2 regions of the Bacillus sp. JJ1533 genome follow, and region 2 is predicted to be linked to the other one. Evidence: a T-box and tRNA genes for the amino acid it is inferred to sense, from the RefSeq annotation. Region 2 holds a T-box; the other holds one or more tRNA genes.
The links. The T-box of region 2 lies ahead of V7138_RS04760 (valine--tRNA ligase). A T-box ahead of a tRNA ligase gene usually reads a tRNA of that ligase, here a tRNA-Val.
Positions count from the first base shown of each region.

Region 1 (5,085 bases), on a different contig from region 2:
GGACTTTTAAGTGCGATAAGAAGATTTGACATCTCCATTGGCAAAAGCTTTCACTCATACGCGATTCCAACAATCATTGGTGAAATTAAACATTTTTTACGAGACAAAACCTGGAGCGTCCATGTGCCAAGAAGCGCAAAGGAGCTCGGAATAAAGATCATAAAGGCTGAGGAAGAACTTACAACCATTTTACAAAGAAAGCCAGACGTGCATGAAATTGCAAATCATCTGCAGGTTGATGCTAAGGAAGTTCTAGAAGCGATTGAGTTAGGCCAAGCCTATCAAACGCAGTCGATTGACACTCCAATCAATTCGGATTCGGAAGGAAAAACCATCATAGAAACAGTTGGTAGACAGGACAAAGCGTATGAAAAAACATTAAAAAAATTAGATGTAAAGAAGGCTCTTCATGTTCTGTCCACACGCGAAAAAAGAATTCTTTACTACACTTATATAAAAGAAAAAAGTCAAAAAGAAACAGGGAAAATCGTCGGTGTATCACAGATGCATGTGTCCCGCATCCAGCGGATTGCGATTAAAAAGCTTCGACAAGCCGTACTTGGATGATTCAATTTTGGTAAAATAGAGGTAGAAGTGAAAGTAGGAGGAAGTAGTTTTGACACAGACATTGCAAACAAATGACATGATGGTGAAAACCATCGCTAAAGAAATTGGAATTACAACAAAGCAAGTGCATAGTGTGATTAATCTTTTAGATGAAGGGAATACCGTACCTTTTATCGCGCGTTACCGGAAAGAACTAACGGGGTCTTTGGACGAAGTGCAAATTAAAGATGTCCAAGAAAAGTGGGCCTATCTGCAAAATCTTGAATCACGTAAAGAAGAAGTGATTCGCCTCATTGCTGAACAAGGGAAACTAACAGATGAGATTCAAGCGGAAATTATGAAATCGACAAAACTTCAGCAAGTCGAGGACTTATATAGACCATACAAACAGAAGCGCCGTACAAAAGCGACTGTGGCGAAGGAAAAAGGACTTGAACCATTAGCGGAATGGTTATATGCTTTCCCGATGAATGTGGATGTTGAACAGTATGCATCCCAATTCGTTTCAGAGGAAAAAGAGGTTCTGAGTGCTGAAGATGCTATTGGTGGAGCGAAAGATATTATTGCTGAATGGATTTCAGATGACGCAGGTTTTCGTCAATGGATTCGCAATGAAACCTTCAAGCTAGGAACGATTGAAACAGCTGTAAAGGATGTAGAGAAAGACGAAAAAAATGTCTACGAAATGTACTACGAATATAAAGAACCTATTCAAAGGATCGTTCCACACCGTGTTCTTGCGATGAACCGTGGGGAAAAAGAGGAGATCTTACGAGTAACTATCGAACCGCCTCTCGATCGAATTTTAACTTTTTTAAATCGAAAAATCGTAAAAAAAGAAAATTCTCCGGTAACTCCTTATATCGTAGAAACAATTGAGGATGCCTATAAGCGTCTCATTCAGCCTTCAATTGAAAGGGAAATCCGAAAAGAACTTACTGAGAAAGCGGAAGATAGAGCTATCCATATTTTTTCGGAAAACCTTCGGAATCTCCTTTTGCAACCACCACTTAAAGGGAAGATGGTTCTAGGCGTGGACCCAGCCTACCGAACTGGATGTAAGCTTGCGGTAGTAGACGAAACTGGAAAGGTTCTAGATATAGGTGTAATCTATCCACACCCACCAGTGAATAAAAAGGAAGAAGCAGCTAAGAAAATTAAATCCATTTTACATGAATTTAAGGTTGAAATGGTGGCGATAGGAAATGGAACAGCTTCAAGAGAAACCGAACAATTTGTAGCGGATATTTTAAAAGAAGTGAATCAAGAAATCTTCTATATCATCGTCAATGAAGCGGGAGCAAGTGTATACTCTGCATCCGATATTGCTCGTGAAGAATTTCCGGATTTACATGTCGAAGAAAGAAGCGCTGTGTCGATTGCAAGAAGACTCCAGGACCCGTTAGCTGAACTTGTGAAAATCGATCCGAAGTCAGTAGGTGTTGGTCAATACCAACATGATGTATCTCAGAAAAAGCTAAATGATCAACTGACATTTGTCGTTGAAACTGTTGTTAACAAGGTTGGTGTAAATGTGAATACCGCATCCCCATCCTTACTGCAATATGTAGCAGGCCTATCAAAAACAGTTGCCAATAACATCGTTAAAAAACGTGAGGAACAAGGCAAATTCAAGGGTAGAAATGAATTAAAGGATATTCCGCGTCTTGGAGCAAAAACCTATGAGCAATGTATCGGATTCCTGCGTATTGTTGATGGTAACGAGCCGTTAGACCGCACTGGAATTCACCCAGAAAACTATAAAGAGGTTAAAAAGTTACTTGCCAAATTCGGTTTAACAAGCAATGACTTAGGAACGGAAAAACTAAAAGAAGCCATCTCGTCCATCGTTCCAGAGGAAATAGCTGCTGAATTGGGTATTGGTGAAATCACCATTCACGATATTACAGAAGCATTAGTCAGCCCAGAACGTGACCCTCGTGACGAACTGTCAAAACCATTACTAAAAAAAGACATCCTTAAGCTTGAAGATCTTGCAAAAGGAATGGAACTTGAAGGAACTGTCCGAAATGTTGTAGATTTTGGGGCATTTGTTGATATCGGAGTAAAGCAGGATGGCCTTGTGCATATTTCGAAACTAAGTAAAAACTTTGTCAAACATCCACTTGATGTTGTTTCAGTTGGTGATGTCGTAACCGTCTGGATCGATGATGTCGATGTGAAAAAAGGCCGAGTCGCACTAACTATGCTGCCGCCACAAAGTTAAAACACAAAACACTGCTTTTACGAGCAGTGTTTTTTTCTATAAAAATACCAGCATTGATTCAATAATTTAATTTGGTATCGATTTTTTTCATAATAGGCACGTTTCATTTGGTTCTGAAGCCAAGTAGGCATAACCCCATAACCTCCTCGTCAATAATCTTTTATCCTCGAAAAACAAAAAGAATGATACTATAATGTTAGAGTTACCAAACTATACGTTTGAGTATATATAGTGTATGCAAATACAGTACGTCCTGTTCGAAAAGGATGGAGAGGAAGAAAAAAAGTGGAACAGTTTGAGTTGCAAAAAATTGTAGAAGAAGTTTCTCTCGAGTTCTTTGGAAAACCATTCCTTCATATAGCATCCTTCAACAATCGATTGCAAACGACTGGCGGAAGGTATTTGCTGAAATCGCACAATATCGAGTTAAACCCAAAATACTATCAAGAACGAGGAATTGACGAGTTAGTAGGAATTATCAAACACGAACTTTGTCATTATCATTTGCATCTTGAAGGAAAGGGATATCAACATCGTGATCGCGATTTTCGGAATCTCTTAAAAGCCGTAGATGCCCCCCGATTTTGTAAACCATTAGAATCTGTACAAAGAAAAAAAGCTTCAACCCAATATTTGTATACCTGTAAGAACTGTGGGATAGGATATGTAAGAAAAAGAAGAATCGATACAAATCGATATGTTTGTGGGAAATGCTCAGGGAAATTAGTACAAGTAAAAAAATATTGACTCAAGATTATTCCTGTGATAAATTATAAAAGTCGCCGCGAAACCGGACAGACAAAATACAGATAAATAACAGATGCTCTTGACAATCAGAAAGTCTGTTTTTATAATAAATAATGTCGCTACAATATTCCGCAGTAGCTCAGTGGTAGAGCTATCGGCTGTTAACCGATCGGTCGTAGGTTCGAATCCTACCTGCGGAGCCAATGGAGAAGTACTCAAGTGGCTGAAGAGGCGCCCCTGCTAAGGGTGTAGGTCGCGTAAGCGGCGCGAGGGTTCAAATCCCTCCTTCTCCGCCAGTTTAAAATGGCCCGTTGGTCAAGCGGTTAAGACACCGCCCTTTCACGGCGGTAACACGGGTTCGAATCCCGTACGGGTCATACAATCATGGGATGTAGGATTCTAATTCCTACCTCCCATTTCTATCTCTTTAAATGGAGGATTAGCTCAGCTGGGAGAGCACCTGCCTTACAAGCAGGGGGTCGGCGGTTCGATCCCGTCATCCTCCACCATGGGAACTCTTGATATGTCGATGATATATATATTGGTATGAGCATATACAATTAGTGTTATCGACGATATTCCGCAAAATTTCCTGCTGAAATTTTTCAGAATATCCTCTTGCGGAGAAGATTCATGAAGCTTATTCAAAGATGAGGATTCATGAAGATTATTCATTGGGCTATAGCCAAGCGGTAAGGCAACGGACTTTGACTCCGTCATTCGTAGGTTCGAATCCTGCTAGCCCAGCCATTTATAACGAGCCATTAGCTCAGTCGGTAGAGCACGAACGAGTAAACTTCGAAGCATAAGCTTCAGCGTACCAATCGAGCTGCTACTTGAAATTACTTTCTGAGATTGGGACGTCGTAGATGTACTCAATTCGATTACGTTAATACATTATTCACTAATCTCTTTTACGAGCCATTAGCTCAGTCGGTAGAGCATCTGACTTTTAATCAGAGGGTCGAAGGTTCGAGTCCTTCATGGCTCACCATTTTTCAAATTCATATGCGGGTGTGGCGGAATTGGCAGACGCGCTAGACTTAGGATCTAGTGTCTTTGACGTGGGGGTTCGAGTCCCTTCACCCGCACTGTGCTTGATTTATTCGCGGTCGTGGCGGAATGGCAGACGCGCTAGGTTGAGGGCCTAGTGGGAGTTGATCCCGTGGAAGTTCGAGTCTTCTCGACCGCACCAAAAAAACTTTTAAAAAAACACTTGCAATTGATAATCTAAGGTGTTATGATAGAAAAGTCGCTGATTTCGAATCACGTTTTAATATGCGCCCGTAGCTCAATTGGATAGAGCGTCTGACTACGGATCAGAAGGCTATGGGTTCGACTCCTTTCGGGCGCGCCATATTATATCGGGAAGTAGCTCAGCTTGGTAGAGCACTTGGTTTGGGACCAAGGGGTCGCAGGTTCGAATCCTGTCTTCCCGACCAGACGAAATTTAATAAATGCGGGTGTAGTTTAATGGTAAAACCTCAGCCTTCCAAGCTGATGTCGTGAGTTCGATTCTCATCACCCGCTCCAAATTAGTTCTT
Region 1 is NZ_JBALOV010000023.1:138,358-143,442, forward strand. Features, by position in the region: gene V7138_RS11960 (SigB/SigF/SigG family RNA polymerase sigma factor) at 1-567, shown strand, start outside; gene V7138_RS11965 (Tex family protein) at 644-2,794, shown strand; gene cmpA (cortex morphogenetic protein CmpA) at 2,812-2,925, opposite strand; gene V7138_RS11975 (SprT family protein) at 3,080-3,541, shown strand; tRNA gene V7138_RS11980 (tRNA-Asn) at 3,670-3,744, shown strand; tRNA gene V7138_RS11985 (tRNA-Ser) at 3,747-3,837, shown strand; tRNA gene V7138_RS11990 (tRNA-Glu) at 3,847-3,918, shown strand; tRNA gene V7138_RS11995 (tRNA-Val) at 3,975-4,050, shown strand; tRNA gene V7138_RS12000 (tRNA-Gln) at 4,217-4,291, shown strand; tRNA gene V7138_RS12005 (tRNA-Lys) at 4,460-4,535, shown strand; tRNA gene V7138_RS12010 (tRNA-Leu) at 4,552-4,632, shown strand; tRNA gene V7138_RS12015 (tRNA-Leu) at 4,650-4,736, shown strand; tRNA gene V7138_RS12020 (tRNA-Arg) at 4,822-4,898, shown strand; tRNA gene V7138_RS12025 (tRNA-Pro) at 4,907-4,983, shown strand; tRNA gene V7138_RS12030 (tRNA-Gly) at 5,001-5,074, shown strand.
Region 1: it encodes a tRNA-Val, which carries the amino acid that the T-box ahead of V7138_RS04760 (valine--tRNA ligase) is inferred to sense. The anticodon was not compared.

Region 2 (9,644 bases):
GGCAAAGTCACGAAAGTGATGACAAACAAAGGTACGTATGCTCTAAAAGTCATTTCACACAAAATCAATCCATCCTTCCCCACTCTTCTTCAACAGTTATTCCAACAGGGCTATACAAGAGCTGTACCCATTTATCCGACGGTTGAAGGGAAATACCTTGTCTATCATAATCAAAAGTTCTATTACTTAATGCCATGGCTGAAGAGCAGCACCCCACAGCAACGTGGAGGCCATTACCATGCCCTTTTTAAAGAAATCGCAAGGATTCATCTAACAACGGCAAGAAAACAGCAAATTAGCGATAAAAATGAGATTACGGGACATTATGAAGCAATCATCAAGAAATGGGAAGAGCGAAATCAGTTTCTTGAAAAATTTGTTGAAGAAGCCGAAACAAAGTGGTTTATGTCCCCATTTGAACTCCAGTTTTGTACGTATTTTTATGAAAGCAGTTTAGCCTCATCATTTGCAAGAAACCAGCTTGATAGATGGCACGAGTTAATGGTAGAGAAGGAGTCTTTTCGTACAGTTTTAACATTAAACAATTTATCGGATACACATTTGTTATATGATGAAAGTGGAAAAGGGTATCTTTCAAATTTTGAGAGGGCAGCCTATGGGAATCCAACAAATGATTTAGTTATCCTCTATTACCGAATATTAAAAACCTTTCCTACTCTTTGTACAGATTGTTTAGAGTGGTTTGAATCTTATCAAAGCCGATTTCCATTACGAGAAGAGGAATTTTATCTCTTGTTAAGTCATTTGGCATTTCCAGAGTCCTTATATCGCTGTGTGCAAAATTATACAGCTCAGAAACAAAAAAGATCAGAGTTAGAGCATGTTCAGTTGTTGCAGCGGGCATATTGGCAAATGAAAAATATTGAATTTGTTTCTGTTAAACTTCTTGAAGCCGAACAAAAAAGAAAAGAACAGGAAAAGGAAGAATCCCATACGGAATAATGTATGGGATTTTTTAAATCCAGTCTAAATAGAAGGAGACGGCAAGCAAGATTAAGATGGCTAAAAAGAGCACATCAAACGAGGTTGGCAGGAACAGGGTTCGAACCGCTTGAACGATAGTGATCGGGATGATAAATTGGTGACAAACATCTCTGCATTGCCTTAGCCAAGGAGGGTAGGCGTATTTTCTTAAACGATGTCTTCTCATATGATCTCTCCCTTCAGGAAATCCTATAATTAAAATATGCTTGGAAAAGCAGAATAGTTCCAATCCAACAAATTTGTAACAAAAGACACGTACGAGAATAAAGTATATGAAACTTGGCTATCCTTATTGACAATACCTATTGAAATTGATAAAAATTAGTAGTAGAATCTTTAAGAACACAATAAAAGTTTTAAAGTCGACGAATCAGAAGCGAGAAGGTCAAGGAAGGACAGTCTCGAGGACCAGAGCGTATGCTTTTAATACGCGAGGACCGGAGAGACCGAGTGACGCAGAGATTCGAAGCTTATCATTTGGCGACTTTTAAACATCCATTAATGTACATACGATGAGAGGGAAGAGTACATCGCATACCCCTTCAGAGAGAGAAATCAGTAGCTGTGAGATTTCTTAGGAACGTTACGATGGAAGGTCACCCTTAAGTAGCTTTTATGAAAATGAAGTAGTAAAAGCCGGTGAAAAGCCGTTATCTTTTCTTGAGAGCATAGATAAGCTTTTTTATCTATGAAAAAAGGTGGTACCGCGAATACACTCCATTCGTCCTTTTATTAGGATGAGTGGAGTTTTTTATTTTCATTGTATTTAAGGAGGAACTCTTATGGAGGGAAATGAAAAGAATTTATCAACAAAGTATGACCCGCAAACGATTGAAGCGGGCCGCTATCAATATTGGTTGGATGGCAAATTTTTTGAAGCAAAAGACGATGCTGAGAAAAAACCATATACCATTGTGATTCCACCACCAAACGTAACAGGAAAGCTGCACCTAGGGCATGCGTGGGATACAACCTTACAGGATATCCTAACTCGCATCAAACGAATGCAGGGCCATGACGTTCTTTGGCTGCCGGGCATGGACCATGCAGGAATCGCGACCCAAGCAAAAGTTGAGGCGAAGCTTCGTGAAGAAGGGAAAACTCGCTATGACTTAGGACGTGAAAAATTTGTAGAGGAAACCTGGAAGTGGAAGGAAGAGTATGCGAGTCATATTCGTGAGCAATGGTCTAAGCTTGGTCTTGGATTAGATTATTCAAGAGAACGATTCACACTTGATGAAGGACTTTCAAAAGCAGTACGTGAAGTGTTCGTTACTCTCTATAAAAAAGGACTTATTTATCGCGGTGAATACATTATCAACTGGGACCCTGCGACAAAAACAGCCCTGTCTGATATCGAGGTAATCTATAAAGATGTGCAGGGTGCATTTTACCATATGCGCTATCCATTAGCAGATGGCAGCGGAACGATTGAAATTGCAACCACTCGTCCGGAAACAATGCTTGGTGATACCGCCATTGCCGTTCACCCGAAGGATGAACGCTTCAAACATCTAATTGGTAAAACAGTCATTCTTCCAATTGTAGGAAGAGAAATTCCGATTGTTGGGGATGAATATGTTGATATGGAATTTGGTTCAGGTGCAGTTAAAATCACACCTGCTCATGACCCAAATGACTTTGAGGTAGGCAATCGCCACAATCTTGAACGTGTTCTTGTGATGAATGAGGATGGAACAATGAATGCCAATGCAGGTAAATACCAAGGGTTGGACCGATTTGAATGCAGAAAACAAATTGTGAAGGATCTTCAAGCAGAAGGCGTTCTTTTCAAAATTGAAGACCACCTTCATTCGGTAGGCCACAGTGAGCGAAGTGGAGCAGTTGTTGAACCATATCTATCAACCCAATGGTTCGTAAAAATGCAGCCGTTAGCGGATGAAGCGATTAAGCTTCAAACACAGGAAGAAAAGGTACATTTCGTTCCAGACCGTTTTGAAAAAACATATCTGCATTGGATGGAAAACATTCGTGATTGGTGTATTTCTCGTCAATTATGGTGGGGTCATAGAATCCCAGCCTGGTACCATAAAGATACAGGTGAGGTTTATGTAGATCATGAGCCACCAACTGACATCGAAAACTGGGAGCAGGACAATGATGTATTAGATACATGGTTTAGTTCTGCCTTATGGCCATTCTCTACAATGGGCTGGCCTGACAAGGAAGCAGCGGATTTTAAACGCTACTATCCAACAGATGCCCTTGTGACAGGCTATGATATCATCTTCTTCTGGGTATCCAGAATGATTTTCCAAGGACTCGAATTTACCGGAAAACGTCCATTTAAAGATGTTCTCATTCACGGTCTAGTACGTGACGCAGAAGGTCGTAAAATGAGTAAGTCACTTGGAAATGGTGTCGACCCAATGGATGTCATCGCCCAATACGGTGCTGATTCATTACGATACTTCTTATCCACTGGAAGTTCACCAGGTCAAGACCTACGCTTTAGTATGGAAAAGGTTGAAGCGACTTGGAACTTTGCGAATAAGATTTGGAATGCTTCACGTTTTGCCCTAATGAACATGGGCGATTTAAAGTTTGAGGATATCGACTTTAGCGGTGAAAAATCAGTTGCCGATAAGTGGATCCTAACTCGCTTAAATGAAACCATTGAATCCGTAACGAAGCTTGCGGATAAATATGAATTTGGTGAAGTAGGCAGGGTGTTATATAACTTCATTTGGGATGACTTCTGTGACTGGTATATTGAAATGGCGAAGCTTCCTTTATACGGTGAAGACGAGCAAGCAAAGAAAACTACGAGATCGATTCTTGCCTATGTTTTAGACAACACAATGAGATTATTACATCCATTTATGCCGTTCATTACCGAGGAAATATGGCAAAACTTGCCACATAATGGTGAATCTATTACCATTGCAAAATGGCCGGAAGTTAATCCGGAACTATCAGACGATCAAGCAGCCGGGGAAATGCGACTATTGGTTGATATTATTCGCTCTGTTCGTAATATCCGTGCAGAGGTAAATACACCAATGAGCAAACAAATCAAGCTTTATATAAAAGCAAAGGATGCAACGATTCTGCCACAATTAGAAAAGAATCGCTCTTATCTTGAACGATTCTGTAACCCAAGTGAGCTCGCGATTGCAACCGACATTACTTCACCTGAAAAGGCAATGACTTCAGTTGTAACAGGTGCAGAATTATTCCTTCCGCTTGAAGGGCTGATCAACATCGATGAAGAAATCAAGCGTCTGGAAAAAGAACTAGAAAAGCTTGATAAAGAGGTTGAACGCGTTCAGAAGAAACTTGGTAACGAAGGTTTCGTGAAGAAAGCACCTCAAAAAGTCATTGATGAAGAACGAGCAAAAGAAAAAGACTATCTCGAAAAACGCGAAACAGTTCGCGAGCGCATTGCAGAACTAAGAGGCTAAATGAATAAAAGGCGAATCTATTATAGATTCGTCTTTCCTTCATTATAAAAACTGTGGAGGAAACTCATATGATATATACATACGATGAAGCTTTGTCATGGATTCATGGGAGATTAAGACTAGGCATGAAGCCGGGATTAGCCCGAATGGAATGGATGATGGAACGACTTAATCATCCGGAGAAAAAAATAAAGACAATTCATGTTGCTGGAACTAATGGGAAAGGCTCAACTGTCAGCTACCTTCGTAATATTTTACAAGAAGCAGGTTATAAGGTTGGAACCTTCACCTCTCCTTATATTGAGTCTTTTAATGAGCGAATTAGTGTAAACGGAAAGCCCATCTTAGATGATGAAATTGTCTCTCTTTTACAAGTGATTAAACCATTAGCGGAAGAACTGGAGGAAACCGAACTTGGTGGTCCTACTGAGTTTGAAGTCATTACCGCGATGGCCCTTTATTATTTTGGGGAAACTTCTGCTATTGACTTTGTAATTATGGAAGTGGGGCTAGGAGGAAGACTTGATTCTACAAATGTCATTACTCCGCTTGTATCCATCATTACGAGCATTGGCTTTGATCACATGAATATTCTTGGGGACACAATCGAAGAAATTGCGGGTGAAAAAGCTGGTATCATCAAACGGAACGTTCCCGTAATATCAGGAGCTCAGCAGCGGGAAGCAATTGAAGTGATAAGTGCTAAGGCAAAAGAAGAAGAGAGTCCATTTTATCAATTAGACCAAGACTTCTTTATCCTGGGCCATCAATCAGATGATGGAGAAAGCTTTACAGTAAAGACTCAAAATAAAAACTTTCAAAATCTACACATCTTAATGAAGGGTGCGCATCAGGTTAGAAACGCAAGCTTAGCAGTGATGGCCGTTCACTTATTACAACATAATGGTGTTGCACAAATCGGTGACAATGAACTTGTAGCAGGTTTGGCGAAAACAAAATGGATTGGACGATTTGAAGAGATTTCGAAGGAACCACTTGTTATTTTAGACGGAGCGCATAATCCAGAAGGTATTAACAGTCTTGTTGAAACGATAGGGACTCATTTAAAAGGAAAAGATATCCACATTATTTTTAGTGCGTTAGGCGACAAAAAATTAGACACGATGATTGGACAACTTGAAAAGGTTGGTCAAACCTTGACTTTTACTACCTTTGACTACCCAAGAGCGGCAAGCACCAAGGAACTATATGAAAATTCTTCTGCCGGTGAATCCATTAGAACGATTGATAAGTGGCAAGAGGCAGTTGAAGCGGGATTAATGCGAGCATCATCGGAAGAAAATGCAGCTCTAATTATAACGGGTTCTCTTTATTTTATATCTGAGGTTAGGAAGTTTTTATTATCGATCCACTAAATATGAAAACATAAGGGGCAAATAGCCCCGTTTTTTTATGCGTAAATGCAAGTGACAAACTGTAACAAAATATTTTAATTTATTACAAATAACTCGTTAACCTCTTTAGTATTTTCCTATTTTCATATAAAATGAAATGTGATGGTATAGGTATATTTTACTATCTGATTTTGAGTACATATAAGATGTTTTATAAAATCATGTAATTGAATCTGGGGACAATATCAACTAAAGTCACATAAAGAGTTAAAGGGGGACAACCATGCAGAAGTTATCTACAGTTAAAATTTTCAGCTTGCTCATACTCTGTGTTTTACTCCTGTCTCTTTTTTCGACTATTGGAACGAAAACGTACCATGCATTTTTTGCTGATGATTCATTCAAGGAAAAACCAGGTAATGAACCGTCAGAGGAAATTGAGAATAACACTGATCAAATTGACAAAACGGATGATAACCATGTCGTATCTCAATCGGCCATTCATGATTTAAAGGATGAAAGTGAAATCGTACAATGGGTGAAAGAGTTTGGTGTTGTACCAATACCTGCAAACAAATCTTTCTCTTTGCTTTCCTTTTTGTCGGAAAGCGGTACATCTACTAACTATTCAAATGAGGCATTAAGTATAATTGCAACAGGTATTTATTCGACGATTTTATCTTCAAATTTTGAAATTGTAGAAAGACATATTAGCAATCAGTTGCCTTATTATGCTGCTTTCGGTTATGAAGCCATGATTGAAAAAGATAGAAAGGATTTGATTATTTACAATGCAAATCCTCACGCGTTTCAACTTATGTTTTCATTTGTGAATCATGAGTTTATTGTGCAGCTTATTGGCCCGGAGAGTCCACAATCGATACATATAGTTATTGAGGAAAAAGAATCGTTTGAACCTAAGATTATTAAACAGTATGACAGCACGTTATCGAAAGGGGCAAAGGTTGTTAGACAAAAAGGAGTTCCCGGGGAAATTGGTACAATCTATCGCATCATAAGAGAGACTGGTGTAGTAGACGAAAAAGTGAAGGTAGCTGAGGATTTTTATCCACCTATCCACAAAATTGAAGCCCATAGTATTTTAGTTCCGGAACCCCCTCAAAACGTGAATGATACGGAACCAGAAGGTAATATTGCAAATCCAGATTATAAAACTCCTGGGACAAATAATGGAAAGGGAGAAGAAAATAATCAGGAATCTGGAAATGAATCTAATAAAGACAACGAAAAGGAAAATACCGATTTATGGGAAGATCCTGATCCATTGCATTTACAAAAATCCTAGGGAGGGGACATTCCATGCGAAGAGCACGCAAACGATTAGGAGATTTGCTTATAGATGCAGGTCTACTAACAGAGCAACAATTAAAACAAGCTCTTGAAGATCAAACTGAAACGCAAAAACTTGGGGATATCCTTCTTCAAAAAGGGTTTATCTCAGAGCAACAATTAATTGAAGTTCTTGAGTTTCAATTAGGTATACCACATGTTAGTCTGTTTCGATACCCAATCGATACATCGTTAATGACATTGATACCTAAAGAAATGGCAAGAAGGCACCTTTTAATAGCCCTTCGGAAAGAAGGAGACAAGCTATTTGTCGCAATGGCGGACCCTATGGATTATTATGCGATAGAGGATTTACGGTTAACGACTGGATTTTATATTGAACCAGTCATAGCTTCTAAGGATGAGATCTTACGGGCAATTAATAAATTTTATGATCTAGATGAAGGGGTAAAGGAGCTATTTGCTGAAGCTCCTGCAGAAATTGAAGAAGAGAAAATCACCAACGAAGATTCACCGGTTGTAAAATTAGTTAACCAAATCTTGCAAAATGCTGTTCAACAGCGAGCAAGTGATATTCATGTAGACCCACATGAAACAAAGGTATTACTTCGTTATCGAGTAGATGGAGTACTCCGTACGGAACGGTCACTACCAAAAAGTATGCAAGGCGTCCTTACAGCACGCATTAAGATTATGGCAAACCTAGATATTACCGAAAGCCGTATCCCACAGGATGGTCGAATAAAAATAAATCTTGAAGCACATCATATTGATTTACGTGTTTCCACCTTGCCAACAGTATACGGTGAAAAAATTGTTATGAGGGTTCTAGATTTAAGCAGTTCTTTAAATAATCTTACACAATTAGGATTTAATAATGTCAACCTTAAAAGATTTAAAAAACTGATACATAATCCGACAGGAATTGTATTAATCACAGGTCCTACAGGATCAGGAAAATCTTCAACACTTTATGCAGCATTAAACCAACTGAATTCTGAAGATGTTAACATCATAACGATTGAAGATCCTGTTGAATACCAATTAGAAGGAATCAACCAAATTCAAGTAAATACAAATGTCGGAATGACATTTGCCAAAGGACTCCGTGCCATTTTACGACAGGACCCTAATATCATTATGGTCGGAGAAATTCGTGACCAAGAAACAGCGGATGTAGCTGTTAGAGCTTCATTAACAGGCCATTTAGTGTTAAGCACTCTTCATACGAACGATTCACTTGGAACGATTACACGCTTAATTGATATGGGAGTGGAACCCTTCCTTGTTGCTTCGTCGCTTTCAGGTGTCGTCGCACAGCGATTGGTTCGTCGTGTCTGTCGAGATTGTGGTCAACAACAGGAACCAACTGTACGTGAACTAGAGATTTTCGCAAAACGTGGAATCGCAATTGAAAAGGTAAATCGAGGAAAAGGCTGTGGAACCTGTAATATGACAGGATATAAAGGCAGGGTAGCCATTCATGAATTATTGGTGATCAATGATGACATGAAAAGGGCAATCATGAACCGTGAATCTTACATAACGCTTCGTGAGTTAGCTATCAAAAACGGAACTATCTTTTTGATTGATGATGGTCTATTAAAGGTAAAACAAGGATTAACAACGACAGAGGAAATCTTAAGAGTGACAACTGCTGAATAGGTGGGAAGTAAATGAAGGATAAAATAAATCGAATATTACATTCAGCACATGAACATAAAGCTTCTGATATTCATATTACAGCTGGTGTTCCACCCATTTTTCGGATTAATGGCGAGTTAAAAAGGTACGGAAAAGATAGTTTAAAACCTCCAGTAATTGAGGAAATGGCTAAAGCAATTGTACCAGAGGAAATGTGGGTTCGTTTTAAACAAAAAGGAGAACTTGATTTCTCATATGGTATCTCGGGTATTTCACGATTTCGTGTCAATATCTACATGCAGCGCGGATGTCCAGCCATCGCGTTTCGTGTCATACCTACTTCTATCCCGACAATTGAAGATCTGGCATTACCACAGGTGTTAAAAAAGATCAGTCAAAAGCCACAAGGTTTAGTACTTGTTACAGGTCCGACTGGCAGCGGGAAGTCTACAACCCTTGCAGCGATGATTCAGTACATTAATCAAACAATGAGCAAGCATGTGGTGACATTAGAGGATCCAATCGAATACCTCCATAAGCATGGAATGAGTATTATTGAGCAACGAGAGGTTGGAAGTGATACTCATAACTTTGCAAACGGCCTTAGAGCTGCATTACGGCAGGATCCTGATGTAATCCTTGTTGGTGAGATGCGTGACTTAGAAACGACGCAAACAGCCATCACAGCAGCAGAAACCGGTCACCTTGTATTAGGAACGTTACATACAGTAAATGCCCCTTCTACGATTGATCGGATTATTGATATGTTTCCATATTCGCAGCAACCACAAATAAGGATTCAGCTTGCAAATGTATTAGTAAGTGTTATATCACAAAGGTTATTCCCAACAATTGATAAAAAAGGCCGTAAGGCGGCTACCGAAATATTACTTAATAATTCTGC
Region 2 is NZ_JBALOV010000007.1:112,403-122,046, forward strand. Features, by position in the region: gene ysxE (spore coat protein YsxE) at 1-963, shown strand, start outside; gene V7138_RS04755 (hypothetical protein) at 977-1,171, opposite strand; T-box leader at 1,509-1,737, shown strand; gene V7138_RS04760 (valine--tRNA ligase) at 1,788-4,430, shown strand; gene V7138_RS04765 (bifunctional folylpolyglutamate synthase/dihydrofolate synthase) at 4,499-5,806, shown strand; gene V7138_RS04770 (G5 domain-containing protein) at 6,069-7,091, shown strand; gene V7138_RS04775 (GspE/PulE family protein) at 7,106-8,761, shown strand; gene V7138_RS04780 (type IV pilus twitching motility protein PilT) at 8,773-9,644, shown strand, end outside.